DNA from 2 places in the Amycolatopsis sp. SB7-3 genome. Region 1 is predicted to be linked to the other one. Evidence: riboswitches for the same ligand, from Rfam matches in the RefSeq annotation. Region 1 holds a riboswitch; the other holds the start of a gene.
The links. Region 1 has a riboswitch for cobalamin ahead of AB8M46_RS31790 (prenyltransferase/squalene oxidase repeat-containing protein). Riboswitches for the same ligand answer to the same signal wherever they lie in the genome.
Positions count from the first base shown of each region.

Region 2: it holds a riboswitch for cobalamin, as region 1 does, so the genes downstream of both, metE (5-methyltetrahydropteroyltriglutamate--homocysteine S-methyltransferase) here and AB8M46_RS31790 (prenyltransferase/squalene oxidase repeat-containing protein) in region 1, are expected to answer to the same signal.

Region 1 is NZ_JBFPJQ010000005.1:331,427-346,591, forward strand. Features, by position in the region: gene fahA (fumarylacetoacetase) at 1-756, shown strand, start outside; gene AB8M46_RS31750 (ABC transporter substrate-binding protein) at 758-2,065, opposite strand; gene AB8M46_RS31755 (branched-chain amino acid ABC transporter permease) at 2,062-3,063, opposite strand; gene AB8M46_RS31760 (branched-chain amino acid ABC transporter permease) at 3,065-3,943, opposite strand; gene AB8M46_RS31765 (ABC transporter ATP-binding protein) at 3,955-4,659, opposite strand; gene AB8M46_RS31770 (ABC transporter ATP-binding protein) at 4,646-5,416, opposite strand; gene AB8M46_RS31775 (alpha/beta hydrolase family protein) at 5,476-6,333, opposite strand; gene AB8M46_RS31780 (QsdR family transcriptional regulator) at 6,474-7,070, shown strand; gene AB8M46_RS31785 (LuxR C-terminal-related transcriptional regulator) at 7,119-9,485, shown strand; gene AB8M46_RS31790 (prenyltransferase/squalene oxidase repeat-containing protein) at 9,822-10,829, opposite strand; cobalamin riboswitch at 10,861-10,992, opposite strand; cobalamin riboswitch at 11,104-11,171, shown strand; gene AB8M46_RS31795 (hypothetical protein) at 11,261-13,714, shown strand; gene AB8M46_RS31800 (hypothetical protein) at 13,711-14,271, shown strand; gene AB8M46_RS31805 (ABC transporter substrate-binding protein) at 14,268-15,165, shown strand, end outside.
Region 2 is NZ_JBFPJQ010000004.1:111,999-127,163, reverse strand. Features, by position in the region: gene AB8M46_RS28145 (LCP family protein) at 1-810, shown strand, start outside; gene AB8M46_RS28140 (GNAT family N-acetyltransferase) at 929-1,459, shown strand; gene AB8M46_RS28135 (peroxiredoxin) at 1,446-1,910, opposite strand; gene AB8M46_RS28130 (putative bifunctional diguanylate cyclase/phosphodiesterase) at 1,928-3,739, opposite strand; gene AB8M46_RS28125 (cytochrome P450) at 3,974-5,419, opposite strand; gene metE (5-methyltetrahydropteroyltriglutamate--homocysteine S-methyltransferase) at 5,558-7,831, opposite strand; cobalamin riboswitch at 7,930-8,153, opposite strand; gene AB8M46_RS28115 (ribonucleotide-diphosphate reductase subunit beta) at 8,327-9,403, opposite strand; gene AB8M46_RS28110 (ribonucleoside-diphosphate reductase subunit alpha) at 9,480-12,485, opposite strand; gene AB8M46_RS28105 (acetoacetate decarboxylase family protein) at 12,708-13,328, opposite strand; gene AB8M46_RS28100 (enoyl-CoA hydratase-related protein) at 13,313-14,152, opposite strand; gene AB8M46_RS28095 (MerR family transcriptional regulator) at 14,253-14,645, opposite strand; gene AB8M46_RS28090 (NAD(P)-dependent oxidoreductase) at 14,696-15,165, shown strand, end outside.

The sequences.
Region 1 (15,165 bases):
GGGCGTTCCGGCACGGTCCTGGTCTCCGGTACGGACATCGTGCGCCCGAACGGTCAGCGCAAGGCCCCGGCCGACACGGCGCCGGTGTTCGGGCCGAGCGCGCGACTCGACATCGAGGCGGAGATGGGCTTCGTCGTCGGCACCGGCACACCGCTGAACACCCCGATCACGCCGGACGACTTCCCCCGCCACGTCTTCGGCGCGGTCCTGCTCAACGACTGGTCGGCCCGCGACATCCAGGCGTGGGAGTACGTCCCGCTGGGCCCGCACCTCGGCAAGAGCTTCGCGACCTCGATCTCCCCGTGGGTGGTGCCGATCCTGGCGCTGGAAGCCGCCCGGATCCCGCTGCCGGGGCAGACCGATCCGGAACCGCTGCCGTACCTGCGGGAGAGTGAGCCGTGGGGGCTCGACATCGACCTCGTCATCGAATGGAACGGTGAGGAGGTCAGCCGCCCGCCGTTCCGCGAGATGTACTGGTCACCCGCGCAGATGCTCGCGCACCTGACGGTCAACGGCGCCTCGTCGCGCACGGGTGACCTGTACGGTTCCGGGACGATCTCCGGACCGGAGAAGCGCCAGCGCGGCGCGTTCCTCGAATTGTCCTGGGGCGGCAAGGAACCGCTCACGGTCAAGGGGGAGGAGCGCACCTTCCTGCAGGACGGCGACGAGGTCGTGATCACCGGCAGCGCGCCCGGCGCGAACGGCTCGCGGATCGGGTTCGGCGAAGTGCGGGGACGCGTGCTGCCGGCGAAGTGACTCAGCTACCGGGAATCCCGTTCGGCGGCGGCGCGTCGTTCGCCGCCGAGTCGTTCGCCTCGATGGGGGCGTCGCCGAGGTCGGTCACCAGTACCGGGGTCAGATCCTTGCCGACGCCTCCCTTGAGTTCGACCACCGACATCCCGGAAATGCCCAGGTGGTTGTCGCCGGTGTAGCGGAACGGCGCCAGGCCCGGTCCCTCGAACGCCTTCCCGGACTGCTGGAGCACCTCGACGATCCGTTCCCGCGTCAGGTCCTTTCCGGCCGCCCGCAACGCTTGGACGAACGTGTACGCCTGTGCCATCCCGTAGATGCGGTAGTTCGTCAGGTCGCCGCCCTTGCCGTGCGCCTTCCAGACGTTCTGCCACAGCTTCGTCCACGCGTTGTCCGGCGCGTCGACCCCGGGCAGGTATTCGGTGGTGAGCACGCCGTCGATGAGCGACGCGCCGTTGGTCACCTTGCCTTCGGAGAACCGCGCGAGCAGGGAGCCGACGAGCGCGGGATCGGATCCGACGTTGCTGTAGAACCACTTCGGCTTGAACCCGATCTTCAGCGAAGCCAGCTGCGAAAGCGCGGTGTACGACGGAACGGTGAAGCCCAGCACCAGATCCACGCCCGCGGCTTTGAGTTTCGCGATCTGCGGCGCGATGTCGGTGTTGCCCGGCGAGTACTTCGCCACCTCCACGACCTGCTCGCCGAGGTAGCGCCGCGCGCCCTTCTCGCCGTCGCGGCCGAAGTCGTCGTCCTGCAGGAACAGACCGACCTTGACGTTGGGCAGGTTCTTGCGCACCCAGTCGCCGATGATCTTGCCTTCGATCTCGTAGTCCGGCTGCCAGCCGAAGGTGAACGGCGCCTTCTTCGGGTCGTCGCCCCAGCGCAGCGAACCCGACGACACGAACAGGTCCGGCACCTTCGAGTTGTTCAGGAAGTCGACGACGGCGCTGTGCGTCGGCGTGCCGAGGCCGCCGACCATCGCGAAGATCTCTTCCTTGAGCACCAGTTCGTTGGTGACGGCGCTGGTCGTGGTGGGGTTGTAGCCGTCGTCCTTCACCACGAACTCGATCTTGCGGCCGTGGACGCCGCCGTTCGCGTTCACGTAGTCGTAGTACGCCTGATGTCCACCGGGGATCTCGCTGTAGCCCGGCGCGGCGACGCCCGTCAGCGGGAAATGCGCCCCGATCTTGATGGTCGTGTCGGTGACGCCGACCGTCGAGCCCTTCTGGTCGCCCTCGGGTCTGCCGCCCGCGCCGCAGGCGGCGGTGACCGTCACGGCCAGGAAGACGGCCACGGCCTTGGTCCAGCGTTTCATGAACTTCGCCTCCAGTGGATGAGTTTCCGCAGCCCGCCGGCGAGGCCCGCCGGTGCGAGCAGCACGATCAAGACGGTGACCAGGCCGTAGAGCAACGGCGCCAGATGCGCGGCCTGCACGTCCGACAGGCCGAGATCCGTTCCCGCGCCGATCACCAGCGGCGGCAGGAAGGTCAGCAGCGCGGCACCGGCGAGCGCTCCGGTGAGGCTTCCGAGACCGCCGAGCACCACCGCGGACACCAGCAGCAGCGACAGCGTCAGCGCGAAACCGCTCGGCGCGGCCAACCGTGCGGACAACGCCATCAGCGCCCCGGCCAGGCCCGCGCATCCCGCACTGACCACGAACGCCCGCACCCGGGCGCGGCCGAGGTCGATCCCGGCCAGCTCGGCGGCCACGTCCTCGTCGCGGACCGCTCGCCAGTCGCGTCCGACGCGGCCGCGCGACAGGTTCGCCAGCAGGACGAACACGGCGATCACCGCGAACCACGAAAGGTAAGCGAGGTAACGGATCGACGTGAGGTCCTGGCCGGTGACGAAATACGCGGCGTCCGCCAGCCAGCCGGGGATTTCCGGCATCCGTACCGGCAAGCCCTGCTCGCCGCCGAGCGCTTCGCCGAAGAACAACGGGATCCCGGGGACGGCGACGGCGAGCGCGAGTGTCGCCCCGGCGAGATACGGCCCGTGCAGCCTGGCGGCGGCGACACCCACGAGCGCCCCGACCGCGAGGGTGATCACCACCGCCAGGAGCACGATCACCAGAAGTGGCAAGGCATCCGATTTCAGCAGGAGCGCCGTCGAGTAGGCGCCGACGGCCATCAGCGCGCCGTGTCCCAACGAGAGCTGCCCGTTGAGTCCGGTAAGGACGGTCAGACCGCCCGCCGCGATCGCGAGATACGCCATCGTGGTGAACTGCGCGGTGAGGTACGGCCCGGAGTTCTCCAACAAGAGCACGACGACGACCAACGCGGCGAGCGCGCTCAGGAGATGACGTCGCAGCACGTCAGACCCTCCGTTCGCGGACGCTGGTGAACAGGCCACCGGGTTTCAGGAGCAGCACCACCATGAGCAACGCCAGCGCGGCCAGCGGCACCAGCTCCGCGCCGACGTAGCCGCTCACCAGGCTCAGCGACAGGCCGAGGACGACGCCGCCGACGACCGCGCCGACCGGGCTGTCCAGGCCGCCGAGCACCGCGGCGACGAAGCCGTACACCACCACTCCGTCCATATAGGACAGATGGACGAGTCCACCGCCGGCGATCAGCAGACCCGACAGCGAACCGGTGAGCGCGGCAAGCGCCCAGCCGAGGGTGAGCATCCGCCCGACCCGCACGCCGAGCAGGCGGGCCACCTCCCGGTCGAAGGCCGCGGCGCGCATCCGCAGGCCCAGATCGGTACCGCGGAACAACACCACGAGCCCGATCAGCACCACGCCGACGGCGGCGATGGTGAACACGCCGAATCCGGTCAGCGCGATCGTCGTACCGCCGACCTGGAAACCGGTGAGCCCGAACGGCGCGGGGAACGACCGGTACCGTGAGCCGAACACCAGCGCCGCCAGCGCGTGCAGCACGATGAACAGCCCCAGTGTCAGGATGACGGCGTTGATCTCGGGTTTTCCCGAAACGAACCGGATCACGAACCGTTCCACGAGCGCGCCGAGCACCAGGCCCGAAAGCAGGGCGACGGCGAAACCCGCCCAGTACGACCAGCCCGCGTCGATCAGGACGAGCGCGACGTAGGTGGTGATCATCGCCATCGGCGCCTGCGCGAAGTTCACGATCCGCGTCGCCCGCCAGATCAGCACGAGCGCCAGCGCGAACGCGGCGTAGACCGCGCCCAGCGTCAGGCCGGTGAGCGCGGTGGTGAGCAGTTGCTGCACGAAGCTCCCTTTCAGAATCCGAGGTAGGCGTGCCGGAGCGCGTCGTCCGCGACGAGCGCGGCCGCGTCCCGCCGGACGACGACCCGCCCGAGGTTGAGCACGACACCGTGATCGGCGATGGACAGCGCGCTGCGGGCGTTCTGCTCGACCAGCACGACGGCCAGTCCTTCGTCGTGGACGAGACCGCGCAGCAGCCCGAAGATCCGCGCCACGATCCTGGGCGCGAGACCCAAGGTGGGTTCGTCGAGCAGCAGTACCTTCGGCCGGGAGAGCAGTGCGCGGCCGATGACCAGCATCTGCCGCTCTCCGCCGGAAAGGACGTGCGCGAGACCGTTCTTGCGCTCGGCGAGCACGGGGAAGAGGTCGTAGATCCGGCGCAGATCGGCCGTCTTCACCCGGCCGCGGGCACCGAGGGCGCCGAGCCGCAGGTTCTCCTCGACGGTCAGTTCGGCCAGTAGGCCGCGGCCTTCGGGAACATGCGCGAGACCCAGAGCGGGAAGGTCCTCTGTGGACACTCTGCTCAAGTCCCTGCCGTCGAGGGAGATGTGGCCGTCCGTGGGGTGGACGAGGCCGGAGATGGTGCGCAACAACGTGGTCTTGCCCGCCCCGTTCGCACCGAGCACCGCGGTGATCTCGCCTTCGGCGGCCGAAAGGCTTACGGAATCGAGTGCGCGCACCGGGCCATAGCTCGCCGAGAGTCGCTCAACGGTCAGCACCGGCCACCTCCTCGCCGAGGTAGGCCGCCTGGACCGCCGGATCGGCGCGGATCTCGTCCGGGGTGCCGCGGGCGATGACCCTGCCGAAGTCCAGCACCACGATCTCGTCGCAGACGCCCATCACCAGATCCATATGGTGCTCGACGAGCATCACCGACATACGCTCGGTCAGGCCGCGGACCAGCGCGCCGATCTCGTCGATCTCCGCCGACGACAGGCCGCCCGCCGGTTCGTCGAGCAACAGCAGGTCGGGTTCGCTCACCAGCGCTCGTGCCAAAGCGACCCTTTTCCTTACCGGGTAAGGAAGACTGGTGGGGTAGCGCTGGGCGACGTCGACGATGCCGAAGTCCTCCAGCTGCGTCATCGCCCGCTCGGTCAGGGCCTTCTCGTCCTTCGTCAGCCCCAGCAACGACGACCAGAAGCCGGTTTTCGCGTGCCTGCCCGCGCCCACGAGGACGTTCTCCAGCACGGTCATCCGGTCGAACAGACCGAGTTCCTGCAGACCGCGCGCGATGCCGAGGCCGGCGAGATGATGCGGGCGCAACCGCCGCAGTTCCGTGCCGCGCCAGGACAGCGTGCCGGTGTCCGGGCGGACGAAACCGCAGGCGACGTTGAACAGCGTGGTCTTGCCGGCCCCGTTCGGGCCGATCACCCCGAGCACCCGGCCCGGCGCGACGGTCAGGGAGACGTCCGACAACGCGACGAGACCACCGAAGGTCACCGATACGCCGGACATCTCGAAGGTCGACAGGGTCACGCAAGAACTCCCAACGGCGGAAGGGGGCCCCGGCGCGGGCGCGCCGGGGCCGAGGACACTCAGGCGTGCGGACACGTGTCCCGGTAGTCGCTGATCGCGCGGTCGTCCGGGGCGGGGCAGAGGAACTGCTCGTAGCGGGTGTCGTTGTCCACGAACCGCTTCAGCCACGAGATCGTGTACTTGGCCATGGTCGTGTTCGCCGTGTTCGGGAAGAAGTGGCTGGCGTTGTCCAGCTCCATGTACGCCTTCTCGGCCGACGCGGGAATGCTGGTGTAGAACGGGATCGAGTGCGAGGCCACCGGCGCCACCGTGTCGGATTCACCGCCGATGATGAACGTCGGCACCTTCAGCGAGGACCACGACTTCTGCGTGTTCCACGGCGCGAGCGGCACCGCCGCCTGCAGCGACGGCCGGTCCTGCGCCGCTTCGAGTGAACCGCCGCCGCCCATCGAATGCCCGGCCACGGCGAGCCGGGAGGTGTCGATGCGCGAGCGGACGGTGCTGCGCTGGGTCAGGTAGTCGAGTGCGGCCAGCAGCTGGTCACCGCGGCTGTCGGGCTGGTCGTAGACGGTGTTGGTGTCGATCGTGAACACCACGAATCCCTGCGACGCCAGCCGTGGGCCGATCCACGCGATACTCGACTGCGTCGCGGTGAATCCCGGCGAGATGGCGACCGCGCCGAACGTGCCCTGCGCGGTGCTGGTGGGGTAGTAGATGGTTCCGCCGCCGAAGCCGGTGACGGCCAGGCTCGACACGGAGGTCTGCGACACCGCGAAGGAGCCGCGCGAGGCTTCGATGCTGCTTTCGGTCGGGTCCGGTCCTCGTTCGTAGGGGTTCTCGGCGGCGTAGGCCGTGGGGGCGACAGTGAGTGCCGCGACGGTGGCCAGTCCACAAAGGATCCGGGTCGTACTACGCATGGTGCCGTCTCCGTTCGCCGTTGAACACAGTCCGTGGTGATGGACTCTGACAAACGGACGGAGGCGCCTGCATCGGTGAAATCGCCGGTCTTGGTCCGCGGTCGCCCCCGCCGGGCCGGGCGCCCGTACGATCGGCGATCGTGAATCCCTCAGCCGAGGACATAGTCCGCGCGGCGGCCCGGTGGATCGATCGCGGCGTCCGCGTCGACACCTCCGCCTTCGCCCAGGATCTGGGCATCTCGCGCAGCACCCTGTTCCGTCGCGTCGGAAACCGGGAAGACCTGCTCGGTGATGCCCTCTACTACCTGTCCGAGCGCACCCTGACGGCCGCCGCGCGCACCTGGGAGCGCGAAGAGGGCGACGTGGTGCGCAACGCGGCCGGCGAACTGCGCTGTCTCGCGATCATGCGGGAGTACCGGTCGGTGCTGGCGGCGAGCGCGGGGTTCCGCCGCTTCCTCGACGACGAGCCGGTGCTGGCGATCAGGCTGCTCACCGACCCGGACGGCCGTGTCCAGCCGAGGGTGATCGCCGCGCACGTCGAGCTCCTGCGCCGCGACGTCGACGCGGGCGGCTTCGAGCCCAGCGTCGGGCTGGACAGCCTCTGCTACGCCATCGTGCGGCTGGGGGAGGCGTTCCTGTATTCGGACGTCCTCGCCTCCCGGACCCCCGATCTCGACGCGGCATCGACGCTGCTCGGAGCGCTGGTGGAAGGGCGGGTGCCGAGCAAGACCTTGTGAAACACTTGCGCCTGGTGTTTCATCGAGAGGGATCTCGAGGAGGCGCGGATGCCTGTGTACCCGTTGCGGGGCAGGGACGACCTCTTCGGCGGGCTGCGCTCGGCCGCCGGGCGCGCCGTGCTGATCCGCGGCACGGAGGGGCTGGGCAAGTCGGCCCTGCTCGCCGAGCTGCGCGCCACCCTCGGCGTCCGGCTCGTCGGGGTGCGGGGCCTGCGGGCGGAAAGCACGCTGCCGTACGGCGCCCTGCAGCGGATGTTCGGCGCGTCGGTCTCCAGCGGCGCGGAAGCGCGGGACCGGCTCGGCGCCGTGTCGGCTCCGACGATCTGCTGGGTCGACGACGCGCACTGGGTCGACCAGGAGTCCTTGGCGGCGCTGGGTTTCGCCGCCCGGCGGTTGGCGGGCGCGCCGGTCGGGATGGTGCTCGCGTCGCGATCCGGGTCGGACGAGTTCGACTCCGTCGAGCTGCCACCGTTGAGCGAATCCGCCGCCGATCAGGTGCTGCGCGACCGTGGCGTGCCGGACGGGGTGCGTCCGCAGCTGGTCGAACTGGGCGACGGGAATCCCGCCGATCTGGTCGCACTGGCGGCGTCGCTGACGTCCGCGCAGGCTGCCGGACGCGAGCCGGTTTCACCGATCCTGCGGGAGCGCCTGCCTCGGTACACGGCCGAGCTCGAGGCGATGCCGCGCGACGAGCGTCTGCGTTTTCTCGGCACCTGTATGGACTTTTCCGCGCGGAAGGCGACTTGGTACGCGGCGGCGTCACCGGCCGACCGGCGGGCGGCGCACGCGCGGCTGGCCTCGGTCGAGGAGGGACCGGACGCGCTCTGGCATCGCGCGATGGCGACGGCCACGCCGTCCGAGCCGCTCGCGGACGCGCTCGCCGCGGCACCCGCGATGGATCACGCGGCGGCGGCACGGCATCTCGAACGTGCCGCCGCGCTGACCGCCGATCCGGGTGTGCGGGCGGCCCGGCTGCTGGCGGCGGCGGACGCGGCCTGGCAGGCGGGCAGACCGGGGTGGGCGCGCCTGCTGTTGTCCAGGGTTGACGCCGAACCGGGCGCGGTCGCGTTGCTGCACGGGGAGATCGAGCTGCGCGACGGCGATCCCGCCGTCGCCACCCACGAACTCGGCACGGCGGCGCGGCTGCTGCCCGATCCCGCCGCCGCGCTCCTGCTGGCGGGCGAGGCACGGAGGCTCGGCGGTGACCTGGGTGGTTACCGGGCTTTGGCGCGGACGGTCCCGGCCGGAGAAGGGCTGGCGTTCGCGCATTTCCGGGGTTTGACGTCGGTTTACGCCGGGCGGCACGACGCCGCCGTCGTCCCGCTGGAGGAAGCCGTCGCCAAGGGGATGGCCGACACCGACGTCGCCGGAGCCGTCTGGGCCGCCGAAGCGGCCTTCGCCCGCGGGCATGCCGAACAGGCACACGAGTACGCGGCGGCCGCGGTGAGCCGCGCACGACTCGGCAAACGCCACGCGGAACTGCCGTGGGCGCTGGTCTACCTCGCGCTTTCGGCCATCGCGCTCGACCGGATCCCGTGTGCGCGGGCGGCGTCCCGCGACGGCCTGCGCGCGCCGCACAACCTGCGGATGGAGCATCTGACGCTGCTGGGGCTGGCCGCCGCGCTCCTCGGCGACCGCGCGCCGGAACTGGACGAGGCGGCCGAGGGCATCGCCGAACGCGGTCTCGGCAGGCCCGCCGCCGTCGCCGCGTGGGCGTACGCCTGCCTGGACCTGGCCGAGGACCGGCCCGACGACGCGCTGAGCAGGCTCGAAGATCTCGCTTCGGGCGTCTCCGGCGACCAGCCGGTGATCCGCGTGCTGGCCACACCGCAACTCGTCGAGGCGGCCGTCTGCGCCGGACGTCCCGAACGCGCCCGTGCCGCGCTGGAGGTGTTCGACCGCTGGACGCTGGCCGGGGCGGAACCCTGCTGGCTCGCGTTGAGCCACCGCTGTCACGCGCTGATGGCGTCGGATCCCGGTGTGGCGGAACGACATTTCCAGTCGGCCATCGAGGCGCACCGGCGGGCGGGCGGCGCGGTGGAACTCGCCAGGACCAGGTTCGCGTACGCCACCTTGCTGCGGCGGCATCGCCGGACCCGTGACGCCCGCGACCAGTTCCGCGATGCCTTGCGCGGCTTCGAAAACGTCGGCGCGGCCCGGTTCGCCGAACGGGCCAGGGCCGGGCTGCGGGCGGCGGGCGAGACCGTCGACGCTCCGCACCGGTCGCTCGCCGGCCTCACGCCGCAGCAGGACGCCATCACCCGGCTGGTGGCGGCGGGGGAGACGAACAAGGAGATCGCGCGGCGGCTGGTGATCAGCCACCGGACGGTGGACCACCACCTGCGGAACATCTTCACGGCACTGGGGGTGCGGTCCCGCGTGGAGCTCGCGCGCCGCGTCGCCTCCGGCGAGTGACGCTGCACGCGAGTCACGCTTCCGCTCACGCCGCACCCTGCGTGCCCAGTCCGTGAAGGCGTCCTTGAGACCCAGGAGGGGTAAGTCAAAGGTGGCGCGTTGTGCCGGCTGGGGCTTGGTGTCCACAGTGGTCACTTTCCGGGCAGAATGCGCCTGCTTTGTGTCGGTAAGTCCAGTTTCGCGGGGAGTCGTGAGTGGCAAATAGGGTTAGAACGACCATCGCCACTCACGACCCCCGGGCGAAACTGCGCAAAGCGCCCAAAGCGGACACTATAGTCTCAGTGAGCGTCCTTTTTGGACAGTCTGAGGGAAGCGCGCCCCACCGACGAGCTCACGTCACGAGCAGGCGAGGACCGGTGCCTGCGGACGGCCACCGCCGTGCAGGTCGCTCAGCGGAACCCTGGCCAGGCCGAGGATCGCCTGCGCGGTCGCGCGCGGAGCGGTCGCCGGGTTCAGGCCGGTGGCGTCGTAGGCGATCGCGCCACGATCCGCCTCGGCGCCGGCGCAGCCGGTCTGCAGCGACCGCAGGAATTCCCGCGCCTTGACCGCGGCGGCGGGACGGTGACCGGCCAGCGCTTCCGCGGCGAGGCCGGTGCTGTTGGCGTTGGGCGCGTTCGTGCCGAAGCCGAAGCCGCCGTTCGCGTGCTGCTTCGTGACCAGCCACGAGATGCCCTCGCGGGCGTTCACCGGGTCACCGGTGGCACGCAAGGCCTGGACGACCGTCGCGGTCGCGTCCACGTCGCTCGTGCACGTCGCTTCGCCGAAGTTCTGCGGGAAACCGCCGTCCGCGCACTGGGTGCCCGCGAGGAACGTCACGGCCGACGCCGGGGCGCCGCCAGGGGTGCGGTCCAGTGCCAGCAGGGCGAGCGACTGCGAAAGGGCGTTGGAGTAGTCGCCGTATTCGGAGCGGTCGGAGAACCGGCCGGACGGCGTGAGCAGCGAAAGCAGGCCTGCCTTCAGGTCGACGCCGCCGAACGACGCCGGGTCCTTGCCCCGGATCTGCGCGGCCAGCATCAGTTTGGCGTGCGCGCCCGCGTAGGCCTCGGTGCCGCTCCCGACGTAGCCGGTGGTGATCTCCGGCTTCGCCAGCCAGGCGATCGCCTTGCCCGCGTTCGTGTCCGACACGCCGGCCGCGGCGAACGCGAAGATCGCGTCGATCGTCAGGCCCTGATCGGGGAACTTCTGGCCGCCGAAGTCGGCCTCGAACCGTTCGCCGTCGGTCATCTGCCTGGCGAGCCAGCCCGCGGCGGCGTCGGTCTTGTTGTGGGTGGCCGCGGCCGCCGCCGGAGCGGTGACCAGCCCGATGCCGCACAGCAGCGCGACAGCGAAAACCAAACGTCTCATGAGAACCCTTTCCCGCATTTCCACGACAGGAGTCGGTGACATCGCGCGACGTGGGTGACCGGGCTCGCCTGGAAGGCATACCGTTGCGGGACAGCGCCGGACTCTCACCGGACTTCCCCCACGACCGCGCGAGAAGACTCTCACCCCGGTCGGGTGCGGGATACCGCCGGGTGCCGATGTGATCCTGGCAACCGACCTGGTCAGCGGTACCTGCCTGAGGTGAACGGGTGTTAACCTCGGCTGGCTCGACAACAGAACACCGCCGCCCGTGACGGGGAAGCCGGTCGAAATCCGGCGCTGTCGCGCAACCGTGGGCCCTTCGGAGGGGCAAGCCGGGATACCGAACGGGCGGACGAACGAACCACTGTCGCGATAAACAGGGGTGACTGCGGCGTCCCGCCTTGTCCTCCGCCATGCCGCAAGGAGGAGTCATGCGCCGCGGGTACCTGGCCGCGTCGGCGTTCGCCGTCATCGTCGCCATGATCGCCGCACCGCTCAGCGGGACGGCGACGGCGGCGAACGATCCCGGTGCCGCGAAGGCGAATGCCCGCTGGCTCGCGACGAAGCTGAAGCCGGACGGCACACTCGACAACCCCAGCGGTGGCACACTGCCCGACCACGGCCTGATGCTCGACGTGCTCTTCGCGATGTACGCCGCGGGCGAAGGCGCGCGGGCCGAGCCGATCGTGAAGTTCCTCGACGACCAGGGCCACGCCACCGACTACTTCACCTGGGACGGGCTCGCTCCCGGCGCGGGCTACGACCAGATCATCGTCGGCGGTGCCGTGGCGAAGACGCTGGTCGCCGCCCAGGTGTCCCGCCGGAATCCCCGGGCCTTCGACGGCTACGACCTGGTCGCCGAAACCCATGCGGCCATCATGCGCAAGGGCCCCGACAAGGGCCGGGTCAGCGATTACGCCAAGGATCCCGCCCTCGCCGACGCGGTCAGCAACAACGCGAACATGTTCGGCCAGGCGCTCGGCGTGATCGGGCTCGCCGTGGCGGGAGAGAACGACCGGATCGCGATCGACAGGCTGCTGACCCAGCAGTGTTCCGAGGGCTACTTCCGCGTCCTCTTCTCCTACATCCCGACGAAGGAGACCGGCGACCACGTCACCCCGGACGGCCGCAAGGTCTCGACCTGCGACGAGGGAAAACCGCTCGGTCTTTCCCCGACCGACGGTGACGCCACCGGGCTCGCCCTCTCGGCGATGCTGGCCGCGAAGAAGGCGGGCGCGGCAGGCCTCGACGCCCCGATCGCCAAGACCGTCTCCTGGCTCAAGGCGAACCAGACACCCGGCGGCGGCTGGGGCGGCGGCGTCGGCACCGAAGCGCCGAACACCAACAGCACCGGCCTGATCGTCCAGGCGCTCGCCGACGCCGGTGGCGCGGACGCGGCGGTGGACAAAGGCGTGCGGTACCTCAAATCCGCGCAGGCGAACGCCGCGTCCGACGCCGGGAACAAGCTCGCGGGCGAACTCGGCGCCATCGCCTACGACCCGGTTTCCTACGAGGCCGCGCGTTCCTCCGGCATCAGCGGCGTCGACACCTGGATCCGCGCGAGTGCCCAGGCTTCGCTCGGGTTGTCGCAGATCGGTTTCCACTCGCTCGCGAAGGGCGAAGTCCTGCCGCCGGCCACCGGCGTCCCGGAAACCCCGGCTCCTGTGACGCAGCCGCACAAGCCGGAGAGCACACCGCCGAAACCCAAGAAATTCGTCACGCCCAGGGCGTCCACCGGCGCCCGGGTGTCGACGGTGGCGGCGACCCCCGCCCCGGCCACCGCGCCCCCGGCCGTCCGCCTCGGGGCCTACCTGACGAACCGGCTCGTCGGCGGCGACCACGTCGAGGTCACCGAGGACGGCAAGACCTACGTCGACTACGACGCCACCGCCGACGTGGTGCTGGCCTTGCGGGCGTTGGACCAGCAGCCGGACGCGGTCGCCCGCGCTTCGCAGTTCCTGCTGAAGCCGGAAGCCGTGCAGGCCTACGCCCACGGAGCGCCGTACGAACAGGGCGAGGCGTCGTACGCAGAACCGCTCGCCAAACTCGTGCTCGTCGCCGAATTCGCGAAGTCGGACGTCGCCGGGCCCTTGCGCGCCGATCTGCTGAAACTGCGCGGTGCCGACGGGGAGTTCACCGACACCGGATCGTTCGCCGACGCCGATCGGACGGTCGAGCGGCACGTTTGGGCGGTGCTCGCCACCGCCGCCGATCCCGGCCCCGCGGTCGAACTGCTCCTTTCCCGCCAATGCGCGGACGGCACCTTCCCGAAGCACCTCGACACCGCGGAATGCGGTTCCGGCGACCTCGCCGCGACGGCCGCCGCGGTCACCGCGCTGGTCGCCCGTCCGCACACGGACGCCGCGCCGCCGACCAAGCGCCCGGACGGCTGGACCGAGCGGCGCGTGTCGGCGTTCGTCTCCGCCGTGGACGCGCTCGGCGTCCGGCCCACCGGCGAGGGCCTGGTGACCGGAGAAGGCGGCGAGGTGGACATCGCGCTCAGCGCCACCGTCGCCGCCGCGCGGCAGACCGCCGGGCTCGACGCGAGCGGAACCGCGCGTTCGCTGGGCAAACTGGTCCAGGCCGACGGCGGATTCACCAAGGGAGCCGGGGGAGAGACCGACTTCCCGACCAGTTCGGCCGCCGCCCAAGGGGTCGCGGGCCGGTCCTGGCTCACCGCCGCGGATTCGCCGCTGTCACCCGCGATCCGGCTGCCGCTGACCGCCGGCACCGACACGCCGGCGCTGGCCGCCGCCCAATCCGACGACCAGCCGGCCTGGGTGATCTGGGGGATCGCGGGGCTGGCCGTGCTGTTCCTCTCCACCGCGATCGCACTCGTCTTCGTACTTCGTCGTTTCACCAAGAAAAAGGGGGTAACACCATGAAGAGACTGCTCGCCGTCACGACCGTCCTCATCGGACTGATCGGGTTGTCCGCCGCACCCGCGAACGCGGTCGACACCACCAAGGGCTACGCCGGGATCTGCACCGGTGCCGACGCGCGCACCGGGGTCACGGTCGTGATCGACTTCCAGGAGCTGGCCGCGCCGACGATCACCCGCTGCTCGCCCAACGCCACGCCGGGCACCGCCCGCACGGGGATCAAGGCCTTGCAGGACGCGGGGATCGCGGTCGCCGGCACCGCGCGCTGGGGGCTCGCTTTCGTCTGCCGTCTGGAAGGACGCCCGTCCGCGACGGAGACGCTCCCGCTGACGGCCAACCCGAACTACAAGGAAGCGTGCGTCACCACCCCGCCCGCGGGCGCGTACTGGGGTTACTGGAACGCCGACGGCTCCGGTTCCACCTGGACCTACAGCAGCTCGGGCGCCCTCAACCGCAACGTCGTCCCGGGCGGTTTCGAGGGCTGGTCGTTCTCGCTGAACAAGTCCGCGACCACCAACCCGCCGCCCGGCGTCACGCCGAGGAACCCGGCCATCCCGTGAAAAGGGTCCTTCCCGCGGTGGCGGCGGTCTTCCTGATCGCCGCCACGGCGCCGTCCGCGCACGCGGTCGACCAGAGCAAGGGATATCCGGGGTTCTGCAAGGACGCCACCGGGGTCACCGTCGTCGTCGACTTCCAGCAGCTCGGCGGCACGACCATCGTGCGCTGCAATCCCCAGACCACCCGCGGCACCGGGCTGGACGCGCTCAAGGGCGCCGGTTTCCAGATCGCCGGGGTCCAGCGCTGGGGTGAGTCGTTCGTCTGCCGGGTCGAGAACCGCCCGTCCGCGGCCGAGACCGTCCCCATCACCGGCCGCGGTGACTACCGTGAGCCGTGCGTCGACACGCCGCCGGCTCAGGCCTATTGGTCCTACTGGCACGCCTCGAACAACTGCGCCTGGGACTACAGCCAGTGGGGCGTCAAGAACCGCGACTTCATCCCCGGCGGTTTCGAAGGCTGGTCGTTCTCCTTGAACGCCACCACCCAGAGCAACCCGGTCCCGCGGATCTCGGCCGTACGGCCGGGTACCGAGAGCCAGCCCTGTGTGCCACGCGAGGAAGCCAAGCCGGTCACCGGTGATCCTGGCGAGCGCCAGCAGCGACCGCCGTCGGGGAACGGACAGCAGGCCGACGGACCTCAGCCGACAACAGGCGCGGGAGAGGCTCCGGCCGCGGGTCCGAGTTCCGGCGCACTGCCGCCGCCCAAACCGCGCCCGAGTGCTTCGGCGCGGCCGAAGGCGCAGGATCCGTCGATGAACGTCGCGTTCACCGGCGGCGAGAACGCCGAGGACGTCAACGCGGTGATCGACCGCGAGTCCGGAGCGGGCGGCTGGGCGCCTTGGGCCGCGGGAGCCGCGGTGCTCGCGTTGTGCGTCGCGGGATTCCTGATGGCACGCA
Region 2 (15,165 bases), on a different contig from region 1:
ACCAACTGGCTGATCGTGGGCTCCGACAGCCGGGACGGGCTCACGCCCGAAGAGCAGGAGAAGCTGGTCACCGGTGACTCCAAGGCCGCCGGTGGCGGCAAGCGGACCGACACCATCATGATCGCGCACGTCCCGTCCAACAGCGTCAAACCGACGCTGCTGAGCCTCCCGCGGGACTCGCAGGTGAGCATTCCGGGGCACGGCAAGAACAAGATCAACGCGGCGTTCTCGATCGGGGGCCCGACGCTGCTCGCGCAGACCGTCGAAGGCGCCACCGGCCTGCGCATCGACCACTACGCCGAGATCGGCTTCGGCGGCTTCGCGAAGATCGTCGACGCGATCGGCGGGGTGCACATGTGCGTCGAGAAGCCGATGGAGGACACCCTCACCAAGATCAAGATCCCCGCGGGCTGCCAGGACCTCCAGGGTCCGCAGGCGCTCGGGTTCGTCCGCATGCGGCACAGCGACGCGACCCCGCGTTCGGACCTCGACCGCGTCGCCAACCAGCGGAAGTTCATCGGCGCGCTGGTCAGCGAGATCGGCAGCCCCGGCACGCTGCTGAACCCGTTCTCGCTGTTCCCGTTGCTGTCGACCGCGCCGGACGCGCTGACCATGGATTCGGGCGACCACGTGCACAACCTGGTCGGGCTGGCGCTGGCGATGCGCGGGATCTCGTCGGGCGGCGTCGTCACCACGACGGTGCCGGTGACCAACGGCTCGGCGGAGAACTGGGACAAGACGAAGTCGAAGCTGCTGTTCGACGCGTTGAAGAACGACACGGAGATCCCGGACAGCGCGATCCTGACCTGACCTTCCGGCGCTATGAACGGGCCGTTCCTTGCAAAATTTGCAAGGAACGGCCCGTTCATAGCGTTTGGGGACCGGAAAACCGGAGGCGCCCGGAACCGAAGCGCGTCACCATGGGCGGATGGAAGCGCCCGCCGAGACCCTCGCCGACGAAGTCGTCACCCTGCGCCGCTGGAAGCCCGAGCAGCTCGAAACCCTCGCCGCCGTCGTGGGCGACTCCGCCGAACACCTCGGCGCCTGGATGATCTGGGCCACCTACGGCTACGGTCGCCGTGAAGCCGCCGACTTCCTGGAGCGGTCCGCGAAGAACTGGGCCGACGGCAAAACCTACGACTTCGCGATCCTCGCGGGGGAGGATCTCGTCGGCGGCACGGGCATGATCACGCATCCGGACCGGATCGAGATCGGCTACTGGCTCGGCAGGCACCACACCGGCCGCGGCTTCGCGACCAGGGCCGCGAAGCTGTTGGCAGACGAGGCTTTCCGGCTCGGCGCGCCGGAGGTCGAGATCCGGCACGACGAGAAGAACCTCGCGAGCGGTGCCGTACCCGCGCGGCTGGGGTTCACGATGATCGGCGAGGAGCCCGCCGAACCGCCGCACGCCCCCGCCTGTTCGGGTGTCAACCGGTCCTGGCGGCTCAAGCGCCCCTAGTCTTGCGCTCGCGCAAGGCAGCGAGCGCCTTGTCGGCGTGCACGGTGAACTTCAGCTCGCTCTTGATCACTTCGAGCACCTTGCGGTCGGTGTCGATGACGAAGGTGTGCCGTTTGGCGTGCAGCGGGCTGAATTTGCGCCAGACGCCGAACTGTTTCGCCACCACACCGTCCACATCGGACAGCAGGGGATAGTCGAAGCCGTGCTTGGCGGAGAACTCCTGCTGTTTGGCGACGGCGTCCGGGCTGATGCCGACGCGGTGCGCGCCCACTTCGGCGAATTCCGCGGCCAGGTCGCGGAAATGGCAGCTTTCCGCGGTGCAGCCGCTGGTCATCGCGGCGGGGTAGAAGAACAGCACCACCGGACCGGACGAGAGGAAGTCCGACAGCCTGCGCTCTTCGCCCTTGTCGTCGGGCAGCGTGAAGTCCGGGGCGAGGTCACCTTGGTCCATGGAGCGATCCTGTCACGTCAGTGGGCGTGCCGTTCGATCAGCTCGTCGACCTCGTCCCCGGTCGCGGAATCCGCCACGAACGAACCCCGCGCCGCGAGGACGCCGTACCGCCGCAGCCGTTCGGCCTGTTCGTGACTCTGGACGCCTTCCGCGCCGATGCGCAGTTTCAGCTCCTTGGCCCTGGCGACCAGCTGGCACAGATGGCGGACGTCGGCCTCGTTCTCGCCGTGGGCCAGCGCGTCGACGACCGGGCCGGACAGGATCACGTGGCGGACGGGCAGCCCGTGCCGCGGGATCAGCTCCAGATCGTCCGAACCGGAGATGGTCAGCACCAGCTGTGCGCCCAGATCCGCCAGCACGGCGAAGGAGTCGAGCACCTCGCCGCTCGAGTCGAGCACGGAATCGCGGTCCGTGCACAGCCGCAGCGCCTGAGCGGGCAGGTTGTGCCGGTCGAGCTGTTCCTTGACCAGCAGGACCAGATCGGGCTCGATGGCCAGCCGGGTCGGCAGCCGCACACAGACGTCGGGAGCGGCGTCGCCGAACCTGCTGCGCCATCGCGCGGTGGCGGCGAGCGATTCGGCCAGCAGCCACCGGCCGAGCGGGATGGTCATCCCGGTGATCTGGGCCAGCGGATAGAACTCGTCGGAGTCCAGTTCGCCCTTCTCCGGATGGCTCCAGCGCAGCCCGGCGTTGACGGCGGCCAGCTGGTCGGGATTCGCGAGCTTCACCGTCGGCTGGTAGATCAGTGAGAACTCGCCGTTCTCCAGCGCGCCCGCGATGACCGCGCCGAGCTGGTAGCGGCCACGGTCACGCGCGTCGAGCTCCGGGTCGAACAGCATCCACTGCGCCTTGCCCGCCTCCTTGGCGCGGTGCAGGGCGATTTCCGCGGCCCGCAACAGGTCTTCGGAGCCGCCGTCGGCGGCCGGGCGGACGACGATACCCGCGCTCGCGCTGACCCCGATCCCGTGCCCGCCGAGGTAGATCGGCTCGGCGAGTTCCTCCAGCGCCTGCTCGACCAGGGCGATCACCTGGGGCGGCGTGAAATCGCCGCGCAGCAGGACGGCGAATCCGTCGCCGGACAACCGGGCGACGGAACCCTCGTGCCTGCCGGCGAACACGGACCTGAGTTTCGTCGCGACGCCGCGCAGTACCTGGTCCCCGATACCGGCACCGAGCCCGTCGTTGATCACCTTGAAGCCGTCGATGTCGAGATAGACGAGGGCGACCTGCTCGCCGCCGGATCCGGCGAGCGCGGTTTCGAGGGCGTTGCCGAACGCGGTGGCGTTGGGCAGGCCGGTCAGCACGTCGTGCACGTTCTGGTGCCGCAGTTGTTCCTGCAGCAGGTGGATCTCGTTGGCGTCGGCGACCATCAACACCGGATAGGTCGTACCGGGCCGGTCACCGGGGAGATCGGTCAGGGTCACGTCGCCCCAGAGCGGGCCTTCCTCGCTGTGGGCCAGCAGCAGGCGTTCCTGCTGGGTCGGCTGGCCGTGCGTCATGAGTTGCGCGAGCGCGTTCCGCAGGCGGGCGACGTCGTGTTCGGCGGAGCCGAGGTCGGGGATCTCCCGGCCGCGCAGCGAGGCGGGACGACAGCCGAGGAGACGGCCGAGCGCGGCGTTCGCCTCCACGATGGTGCCGTTGGCGTCGGCGAGGGCGATCCCGATGGGAGAGGCGGAGTAGAGCTTGGAGAAGCGCAGCAGCGCCGGCTGATGATCGGGCTCGGCACGGACGGCGTCCTCGGCGACGCCGAGCAGGAACTGTTCGAGTTGCTCCTTGGGAAGCGATACTCCTTTAGTGTCAGCGAGCGTCTCGGCCCATCTCCGGGCCACGTCCACCAACCCTGGCGCGGAACCAGGTTCGGGCACACTTCACCTCTTCATGCGCGGTTGATGGCCAGCTCAGACCGGGTGTCCGAGCCCACGGACCCACACTAGGTATGAGCCGACCGGGTGTAGTGCCACGGCACCATGCGCGATCCGGGGTGTCTACCGGCTGAAAGGGTGATCGCTGCTACACGAGTGGTGACCGGAAGTTACCAAGAGTGCTCGATCGTGGACATGGGTTCACCGAGGCGTCAGGTGGATCGGCAGGCCGTCCGCCGGCACGGGCAGCGACACGTAATCCCAGCGCGCGGTGTAGCTCTCCGGGACCGACCAGCGATACGCCCGCAGCATCTCGTGCAGCAGCGCCTTCACCTCGAACGTCCCGAAATGCAGGCCGATGCATTTGTGCGCCCCACCGCCGAACGGCATCCACGCGTAGCGATGCGACTTGTCCTCGCGGCGGTCCTCGCCGAAGCGGTCCGGGTCGAACCGCATCGGATCCGTCCAGTGCTCCGGGGAGAAATGGTTGACGGTCGGGGAAATCCCGACGAGTGTCCCTTCGGGAATGAAATGCCCGAGAACCTCGGTGTCCTTCACGGTCTTCCTGGTCAGGGAAGGAACCGGGGCCACCAGGCGCAGGGCTTCCTTGATCACCAGGTCCAGCGTCGTCAGGGTCTCCAGCGCTTCGATGTCCGGCACGGCGTCGCCGAGCGCGAGCGACTCCCGGCGCGCGCGTTCCTGCCACTCCGGATGCTTGGCGAGGTGGTAGACGGCGGCGGCGCTGGTGATCGTCGACGTGTCGTGCGCGGCCATCATCAGGAAGATCATGTGGTTGACGACGTCGGCGTCGGTGAAGCGGTCGCCGTCCTCGGTGGTGGCGTGGCACAACGCGGTGAAGAGGTCGTCGCCGTCGCTCGCCCGTTTCGCGGGCAGGTTCGCCGAGAAGTAGCGTTCGAGGACCTTGCGGCCGTGCAGGCCCGCCGCCCAGCGGCCGCCGGGGACGGGGAACCGCACGATGGCCGTGCCCGCGCGCACGGAGTTCACGAACGCGCGGTTGATCACGGCCGCGTCGTCGCCGGAACTCATGCCCATGAACACGCGGGTCGCGACGTCGAGCGTGAGTTGCTTGAGGGACCAGTAGATCCGCGGGTTCGGCCGGTCGGCCCACGCGGCGATGCCGTCGCGCAGGGCCGGGCCCATCTGGTCGACGTAACCGGTGAGCCGTTGCCGGGTGAAGGCCGCCTGCATGATCCGGCGGTGCAGATGGTGCTCGCCGAAGTCGAGCAGCATCAGGCCGCGGTCGAAGAACTGCTCGATGAAGAACTTCCAGCCCTCCTGGGAGAAGGCCTTGTCCTTGTTCACCAACGCGATCTGGGTGGCCTCCGGGCCGGTGAGCGCGACGATGCGGCGCCCGAACGCGCCCATCCACGACACCGGTCCGTAGGTCTCGTAGCGTTTGAGGCCGAACTCGATGCCGAAGCGCATGAAGTCCAGCGCGTGCCCGATCACCGGCGGCCCCTCGTCACCGAGGACGGGTTTGAGGCCCGGCGGGGCGGGTGCGAGTTCGCGGACCGGCCAGGTCGCGCCGAGCCAGCGCTGGTCGACCGAACGCGGCAGGGGGATCGAGGTGAGCGGCGGAACCCGCTCGCGCAGCGCCCCGGTGACCTTTTCGACGGCGTTCGCCATGGTGACCATCTCCCCGCTGAGACCGGTTACCGCTCCACCATCGCACCCTTATTGACGCGTTGACAATACCTCGATGGAAGTTCCGTGAAGGCCTCCTCGAGGGACCCTGGGTCCCTCAAGGAGGCCTTCACGGACCGGTCAGGCCAGTTCGGAGCGGACCGTGCGGGCGGCCGCGACGAGGTTCCGCAGGGCCGGTTCGACCTCGGCGTAGCCGCGGGTCTTCAGGCCGCAGTCCGGGTTGACCCAGATCCGCTCGGCGGGCACGGCGCCGACGGCGGTCCGCAGCAGGCCGCTGACCTCGTCCACGCCGGGGACACGCGGCGAGTGGATGTCGTAGACACCCGGCCCGACGCCGCGGCCGAAGCCCGCCGCGCCGAGATCGGTGACGACCTCCATCTTCGACCGCGCGGCCTCGATGCTGGTGACGTCGGCGTCGAGCGCGTCGATCGCCTTGACCACCTCACCGAATTCCGAATAGCACATATGCGTGTGGATCTGGGTGGCGTCGTCGATCCCGGAAGTCGCCAGCCGGAACGACGAAACCGCCCACGCGAAGTACGCCTCGTGCGCCGCCGCGCGCAGCGGGAGCAGCTCCCGCAACGCCGGCTCGTCCACCTGGATGACGCGGATGCCCGCCTCCTGCAGGTCGTGCACCTCGTCGCGGATGGCCAGCGCCACCTGACGGGCGGTCTCGCCCAGCGGCTGATCGTCGCGGACGAACGACCACGCCAGGATCGTCACCGGTCCGGTCAGCATGCCCTTGACGGGTTTGCCGGTCAGCCCCTGCGCGTAGCGCGCCCACTCGACGGTCATCGGCTCCGGACGTGAGACGTCGCCGTACAGGATCGGCGGCCGGACGCACCGCGAACCGTAGGACTGCACCCAGCCGAAGTCGGTGGCCGCGAATCCGGCCAGCCGCTCGGCGAAGTACTGCACCATGTCGTTGCGTTCGGGCTCACCGTGCACCAGCACGTCGAGGCCGAGGTCCTCCTGCAGCCGGACGACGCGTTCGATTTCGGCCTTCATCGCGGCTTCGTAGCCCGCGTCGTCCAGCGAACCCGCCTTGTGCGCCGCCCGCGCCTTCCGGACTTCGGTGGTCTGCGGGAAGGAGCCGATCGTCGTACTCGGCAACGGCGGCAGGTTCAACGCGGCCTGCTGAGCCGCCGCGCGCCGGGCGTAGGGGGAGCGGACGGTGTCCTCCGGCCGCAGCGCCTCCAGCCGGGCGCGGACCCCGCTGTCGGCCAGGTCGGCCGCCGTCGCGCGATCCGCAGCCGCGGCGCGGGCGGCGGAGAGGTCGACTCCCTCTTCCTTCAACGCACGCCCGAGCAGGACGACCTCGTCGACCTTCTGCCTGGCGAAAGCGAGCCAGCCCTTCAGCCGCGGGTGAAGCCCGTCCTCCCGTTCGACGTCGTAGGGCACGTGCAGCAGCGAACAGGACGTCGACACGCTGACCGACTTCGCGGTGCCCAGCAACGTCGCCGCCCGGCTGAGCGCGCGGGTCGGATCCGTGCGCCAGACGTTGCGCCCGTCCACGACACCGGCCAGGACCTCCTTGTCCCGCAAGGCGGGCTCGGAGGCGACGGCGTCCACAAAGGACTCATCGGAGACGAGATCGACGGCGATGGCGTCGATCGGGGAGCGGGCGAGTACGCCGAGTCCGCGGCCGAGCCCGCCGAAGTACCCGGCGACCAGGATCTTCGGCCGCGCGGTCTCCTTCGCGAGCCGGTGGTAGGCGCGGATGAGCGCGTTGAGCTCCCGTTCGCTGCGGTCCGCGGCGAAGGCGGGCTCGTCGAACTGGACCCACTCGACGCCTTCGTCGTGCAGACGGCGAAGTAGTTCGACGTAGCCGTCGAGAAGGTTGTCGAGCAGCTCCAGCGGACGGAAGCCCTCAGGACCCGTCTCGGCCGGCTTCGCGAGCAGCAGGAACGTCACCGGGCCCACCAGCACCGGCCGGGTCTCGACACCGATCGCGCGGGCTTCGCGGTACTCGTCGAGCGGTTTGGTGCCGGTGAGCGAGAACGTCGTGTCCGGGCCGAGTTCGGGGACGATGTAGTGGTAGTTCGTGTCGAACCACTTCGTCATCTCCATCGCCGGCGCGTCCTGCACCCCGCGCGCGGCGGCGAAGTAGGTGTCGAGCGGCGAGAGGCCGAGCGTGGTGAAGCGCTCCGGCAGCGCTCCGAACAGCTCCGTGGTGTCGAGCACCTGGTCGTAATGGGAGAACGTGTTGGAGGGGACGGAATCCAGTCCCGCGTCCTTGAGTTCCCGCCAGGCGCGGGTGCGCAGCGCGCGGCCGGTGCCGAGCAGTTCGGCTTCGTCGGTCTTTCCCGCCCAGTAGCGTTCGAGTGAACGCTTGAGTTCCCGGTCCGGTCCGATCCGGGGGTAGCCCAGCACTGTCGTGCCGATTTCGGTCACAGCTCTCTCCTCGCGAGCTTGTCGTCGGAGCCCGGAGCGCGCAGGAGTGACCGCCGTTCGGTCGTGCCCATCCCACGAGGCCCGGACTCACGCACGCCGTCGGCGCGCGTACCACGGGCAGGTCTTCGGACTCGTGGGCGACTCGCTCGCTCCTACCGGCCGTCGCTTCCCGGGGCGCCATGTCCCAGTGCTTTACCGTGTCTCGCACGGTGACGGCTTTCGTTCCCACATACCGCTGCGGGGCAGTCCCGGATTCGCACCGGGTTCCCTGTTACCTCGACCGGCCTGGGAGGCCGGGCGAACCAGTAGCACTCCGGAGCGTACCGAATCCGCGTCTCGCGTGACTGGAGGCGTAACTCACGTGATCAGAGGGACGACTCGCGTGATTGAACGGCGAACTCGCGTGATCGAAGGCGAGTTCGCCGCTCAATCACGCGAGTTACGTGTCTGATCACGCGAGTTCGCGATTCGAACACGCGAGTTACGAGTTCGGGATCAGTCCCAGTCGAGGGCGCCACCGGACTGGTACTCGATGACGCGGGTCTCGAAGAAGTTCTTCTCCTTCTTGAGGTCCATCGCCTCCGACATCCACGGGAACGGGTTCTCGGTCTCGCCGAAGATCGGCGCGAGGCCGATCTGCTGCGCCCGCCGGTCGGTGATGAAGTGCATGTACTGCTCGATCAGCTCGGCCGAGAGCCCGAGCATGCCGCGCGGCATGGTGTCGCGGGCGTAGGCGACCTCGAGTTCGCACGCCTCGGTCAGCATCGTCCGGATCTCCGCCTGGAACTCCTCGGTCCACAGGTGCGGGTTCTCGATCTTGATCTGGTTGATGCAGTCGATGCCGAAGTTCAGGTGGATCGACTCGTCGCGCAGGATGTACTGGTACTGCTCGGCGATACCGATCATCTTGTTCCGGCGGCCGAGCGAGAGGATCTGCGCGAAACCGGTGTAGAACCACATGCCCTCGAAGATCACGTAGAACGCGACGAGGTCACGCAGGAAGTTCTGGTCGGCTTCCGGGGTGCCGGTCTCGAAGTCCGGGTTCTCCAGGTTCTGCGTGTACTTCAGCGCCCACGCGTCCTTGTCCGAAATGGACGGGACCTCGCGGTACATGTTGAACAGCTCGCCCTCGACGAGGCCGAGGCTTTCGCAGATGTACTGGAAGGTGTGCGTGTGCACGGCCTCCTCGAACGCCTGGCGCAGCAGGTACTGGCGGCATTCGGGGTTGGTGATCTGCCGGTAAACCGCGAGCACGATGTTGTTGGCCACCAGGGATTCCGCGGTGGCGAAGAAGCCGAGGTTGCGCTTGAGCATGGTGCGCTCGTCCTCGGTGAGGCCGTCGGGCGACTTCCACAGCGCGATGTCGGCCTGCATGGCGACCTCGGTCGGCATCCAGTGGTTGTTGCAGCCGGCGAGGTACTTCTCCCACGCCCAGGTGTACTTCATCGGCAGCAGCTGGTTGACGTCGGCGCGGGCGTTGATCATCCGCTTGTCGTCGACGTTGATGCGGGCGGCGCCGACTTCGATCTCACCGAGGCCCGTGGCGTCGGCGGAGGCGTCAAAGGTGGTCATGAAAGCTCACTTCACGAGTCGGGGGTCGTGAGTGGCGATTCGGGTTAGAACCCGAATCGCCACTCACGACGATGTCTTACTGGCAGGCTTCGCAGTCGGGGTCGTCGATCCGGCAGGCGGCACCTTCGGTGGCGACGAAGTCGACGTCCGAGACCTTCGGCATCTCCTTCGGCTCCGGCTTGGCGGCGGGAACCGCGGCTGGGACCGCGGCCGCCGGGACCGCGGCGGCAGGCGACGGCGACACCGCGGCGGAAGCCGACGGCGCGGGCGAAGCGGCGGGAGCCGGGGCGGCGGCGGGCTTCGGCGAAGCGGGTGCGGCGGGGGCCGGGGTGGCCGAAACCGCGTTCAGCTTGCCGTCGGTGCCGCGCAGGGTGCTCTTCTCCACGTGCGTCGCGGACCGGGCCCGCAGGTAGTACGTGGTCTTGAGGCCCTTGTGCCAGGCGTAGCGGTACAGCTCGTCGAGCTTGCGGCCGCTGGGCGCCGCGATGTACAGGTTCAGCGACTGGGCCTGGTCGATCCACTTCTGGCGCCGCGAACCGGCGTCCACCAGCCACTTGGACTCGATCTCGAACGCGGTCGCGTACAGCGCCTTCAGGTCGTCCGGCACGCGGTCGATCTGGCCGAGGCTGCCGTCGAAGTACTTCAGGTCCGACACCATGACCTCGTCCCACAGCCCGCGCTCCTTGAGCGAGCGGACCAGGTGCGGGTTCACCACGGTGAAGTCGCCGGACATGTTCGACTTGACGAACAGGTTCTGGAACAGCGGCTCGATCGACTGCCCGACGCCGCAGATGTTGGAGATCGTCGCGGTCGGCGCGATCGCCATCACGTTGGAGTTGCGCATGCCGACGGTCTTGACCCGCTCACGCAGCGGCGCCCAGTCCAAAGTGGACGAGGTGTCGACGTCGAGCGCGTCGCCCTGACGCGCGTCGATCAAGAGCTGCATCGAGTCGATCGGCAGGATTCCCTTGCTCCACAAGGAACCCTCGAACGTCTGGTACTGGCCGCGCTCCTCCGCGAGGTCGGTCGACGCCGAGATCGCGTAGTAGCTGATGTGCTCCATGCTGGTGTCCGCGAACTGCACGGCCTCGTCCGAGGACAGCGGGACACCGATCTCGAACAGCGCGTCCTGGAAGCCCATCAGGCCGAGGCCGATCGGGCGGTGACGCAGGTTGGAGCGGCGCGCCTCCGGGATCGTGTAGAAGTTGATGTCGATCACGTTGTCGAGCATGCGGACCGCGGTGCGCACGGTCTTCTCGAGGCGCTTGGTGTCCAGGCCCTCGGGGGTGACGTGCTTGAGCAGGTTCACCGAGCCGAGGTTGCAGACCGCGACCTCGTCGGTGGTGGTGTTCAGGGTGATCTCGGTGCACAGGTTGGACGAGTGCACGACACCCACGTGCTGCTGCGGCGAACGCAGGTTGCACGGGTCCTTGAAGGTGATCCAGGGGTGGCCGGTCTCGAACAGCATTGTCAGCATGCGGCGCCACAGGTCGACCGCGCGGACCTTGCGGAACACCTTGAGCTCACCGCGTTCGGCGGCGGCCTCGTACTCGCGGTAGCGCTCGGCGAACGCGTTGCCGTAGAGGTCGTGCAGGTCCGGGGTCTCGTTCGGTGAGAACAGCGTCCACTGCGCGTCGGCCTCGACCCGGCGCAGGAACTCGTCCGGCACCCAGTTCGCGGTGTTCATGTCGTGCGTACGACGACGGTCGTCACCGGTGTTCTTGCGCAGGTCGAGGAATTCCTCGATGTCCACGTGCCAGGTCTCGAGGTACGCGCAGGCCGCGCCCTTGCGCTTGCCGCCCTGGTTCACCGCGACCGCGGTGTCGTTGGCGATCTTGAGGAACGGCACGACACCCTGCGACTGGCCGTTGGTGCCCTTGATGTGCGCGCCGAGGCCGCGGACCGGGGTCCAGTCGTTGCCGAGACCGCCCGAGTACTTCGCCAGCAGCGCGTTGTTCTTGTACGCCTGGAAGATCGAGTCCAGGTCGTCGTCGACCGTGGTCAGGAAGCAGGACGACAGCTGCGGGCGCGTGGTGCCCGAGTTGAACAGCGTCGGGGTGGACGCCATGAAGTGGAACGTCGAGAGCAGCTCGTAGAACTCGATGGCACGAGCCTCACGGTCGTCCTCGCGGATCGCCAGGCCCATGGCGACGCGCATGAAGAACGCCTGCGGCAGCTCGAATCGAACCCCGTCGTGGTGCTGGAAGTACCGGTCGTACAGGGTCTGCAGGCCGAGGAAGCCGAAGTCGAGGTCGCGCTCGGCGCGGATGGCCGCCGTGATCTTGTCCAGGTCGAAGGCCTGCAGCTCGGGGTTGACCAGCTCCAGCTCGACGGCGCGCCTGAGGTAGTCCCGGAAGTACTGCGGGTACCGGGTGGTCATCTCGTCCTGGCTGGCCTGCTGCGGCACGCCCGCGAGGTAGCTGAGGGCCTCGCCGCGGAGCTTGTCCGCGAGCAGCCGGGCGCTGACGTAGGAGTAGTTCGGCTCCTGCTCGACGAGCACGCGCGCGGCCATGATCTGCGCGAGGGCGAGCTCGTCGGCGCTGATGCCGTCGTAGAGGTTGCGCTTGGCCTCGGCCAGCACCGGCTCCGCCGAGACGTCCTCGAGACCGGCGACGGCCTCGCCGACGACGTGCGAGACGCGGGCCCAGTCGAGCGGGCGGAGCGAGCCGTCGGCCGCCTTGACGCTGATGGCGACGTCGGACGACGCGGGCTTCTCGGCCTCGCGGGCCTTCGCGCGCTCCTCGCGGTACAGGACGTACGCGCGGGCGACCTTGTGGTGCTCGCCGCGCATGAGCGCGAGCTCGACGATGTCCTGGATCTGCTCGATGTGCAGCGCGGTCTCGGGACCGGCGTGGCGGAGCAGGGTGGTCTCGATCTGCTCGGTCAGTTCCTTGACCAGGTGGTGGATCCGCGACGAAGCGGCCGCGTCACCGCCCTCGACGGCGAGGAAGGCCTTGGTCACCGCGACCGAGATCTTGTTCGCGTCGAAGGGGGACACGCTGCCGTCCCGCCGGATGACTCGCACGGTCGCGGGCGTGGTGTCCGAGGACGAGGGCGGCCGCTGACCGGTTTCCACTGACATGCATGTCTCCAAAAGGGCGCGTTGAAGCACCACAAGGCCTCACAAGGCCGTGCGCTGCACGTTCACAAAGCTGTCCGACCACCGCTCCCGAGCGGTCTCCCCGTCGCTGGGCGGTGCCGGTTCCCAGAGACTACATGTAGGGGTCGGAGGCTGCACGTGCCCCAATGGGTGGCGTGTCGTCGGCTCACCCTGGCGGGTTAGACGATCACGCTGAGCGGCTGGTCAACCGCCGAAGACGATCTTGAAATCGCGCAGGCAGGCGTTCAGGACGGGCCGCTGACCGGCCAGGAAGCCGAACGGCCCGGACTCGTTGATCCGCCAGTCCGCGGCCGCCGGACAAGGCCTCGCCTTCGCCTGGACGGGGCTCCTTTTGAGACGACCGTCCAGCATTTGGACGACGTCGAAGGCCGCCGGCATCCGCACCGGGAGGCTCGGGCGAGGCGTGAAGGCCGCCGTCGCGATCCAGTCGTCTTGGGTGGCCGCCGAGGCGGTGAAGGTCCGGCCGTGGGCGAAGTCGAGCGCGGCGAGATCCTTGGGGATGCCCCACAGCGCCCGCCCGCCGGCGAGCGACACTTCGCTGTCGACCCAGATGTCGGTGATGGAGCCGGAGAGGCGCTCGCCGCGGACCGCGACCGTCGCCAGCAGCTCGTGGTACTGGAGCTGCCCGGGTTCCTGGTAGTCGATCCAGGCGGTGAACACCTGGGCGCGGCCGCCGACCACGATCGGCTCGACACCGCCGGGCAGTGTGGGCAGTTCGCTCACCGGGACACGCCAGATCGACAGGTACGCCTGACCGGCCAGGTTCCAGGGTTCCGGGGGATAGGCGGTCACTTGTTCAGCCATGGCAGGTAGGGAGGCTGGTCGGTGTCGACGCGCATGGAGAACTCCGGTGGTCGTTTCTGCAGGAAGGACACGACCCCCTCGACCGCGTCCGGGCTGGCGCCCAGGCCGCCGATCAGCCGGGAGTCGAGCTCGTGCACGGGGAACGGCGATTCCGCGCTCGCCATCCGGTACAGCAGCTGGCGGGTCACGGCGACCGAGACCGGCGACGTGGTCGCGGCGATCTCGCGAGCCAGTTCGCGGGCCTTGCCGAGCACTTCCTCGGGCTCGTGGACACTGTGGACCAGTCCGGCCGTTTTCGCTTCCTCGGCGCCGAAGACGCGGCCGCTGATCATCCAGTCGAGCGCCGTGCCCATCCCGACGAGCCGGGGGAGGAACCACGCGGACGCGCCTTCGGGGTAGATCCCGCGGCGGACGAACACGAAGCCGAACCGGGAGTCCGTGGACGCGAGGCGGTAGTCGCACGACAGCGTGATCGTGACGCCGCCGCCGACGGCCGCGCCCCGCAAGGCCGCGATCACCGGCTTGTTCATCGTGAAGATCCGCTTCGAGCAGCGTCCCGCCGGCTCCTGCCACGCCGCGTCCGGCCCGGTCTCCGGGTCGAAGTCGAAACCGCCCTGCGTGAGGTCGGCGCCCACCGAGAAATCCTTGCCGTTGCCGGTCAGGATCACCACCCGGACGTCCTCGTCGCGGTCGGCGCGGTCCATCGCGTCGCCGAGTTCGTCGGCCATGCGGATGGTGTAGCCGTTGCGGGCCTCGGGCCGGTTGAGCGTGACCGTCGCGATGCGGTCTTCGACCTCGTAGGTGATTTCGGCGTACGCGCTCATGACGTGAAAGTAAGCCAGTGTTGACAAGGTGTCAACAAGGCTCATTCGACGTCGTCCAGATGGTCCGCCTCGCCGGTGCCCTGCTCCCGGATCGCCTCGTTCACGCGGCGGTGCCGTCGAACGGCGGATAGGTCTCGGCGCCGACCCGCTCGGCCACGACGATGTACTCGGCCAGCGCGTCACGCGACCGGTTCAGCTTGGCCAGCTGCTCGTCCAGGCGGCCGAGCCGCTCGCGCATCGCGGCCAGCAGTTCGGGGCAGCCGATCAGCTCGGGCTCCTCGCCGATCGCGCAGGGGAGCAGGTACGCGATGTCCTCGGACGACAGGCCGGCGGCGAGCAGATGGCGGATCTGCCGCACCCGCAGCAACGCCGTCTCGTCGTACTCGCGGTAGCCGTTCGTGCCGCGGCTCGCCTCCAAGAGACCCTGCGCCTCGTAGTAGCGCAGCTGGTGGGCGTTGACGCCCGTCCGGTGACTCAGTTCACCGATCTTCATCGCTTTCCCCACTTGACCTTCATACCGGTATCAACGTTGACGATCGTGCCATGACAGACAAAACGAACACCCCGATTTCGGTCGTCGGCCTCGGCCTGATGGGCACCGCGCTCGCCCGCGCGTTCCTGAAGGCCGGGTATCCCACCACCGTCTGGAACCGGACGGCCGCCAAGGCGGACGCGCTCGTGGCCGAAGGCGCGCGGCTCGCGCCCACGATCGGTGACGCGCTCGGCGGCGTGACGATCGTGTGCCTCACCGACTATCCCGCCGTGCGCGAACTGCTCGGCGACGCCCGGCTCGAGGGCACGACACTGGTCAATCTCACCTCGGGCGACTCCGCGCAGGCGCGGGAAACCGCCACCTGGGCCGAAAAACAGGGCGCTCGCTACCTGGACGGGGCGATCATGGCCATCCCGTCGTCGATCGGGACCGACGAGGCGGTGATCCTGCTGAGCGGACCGCGGCCGGACTTCGACCTCGGCGCGCTCGGCACGGTCAGCCATCTGGGCGAGGACCCCGG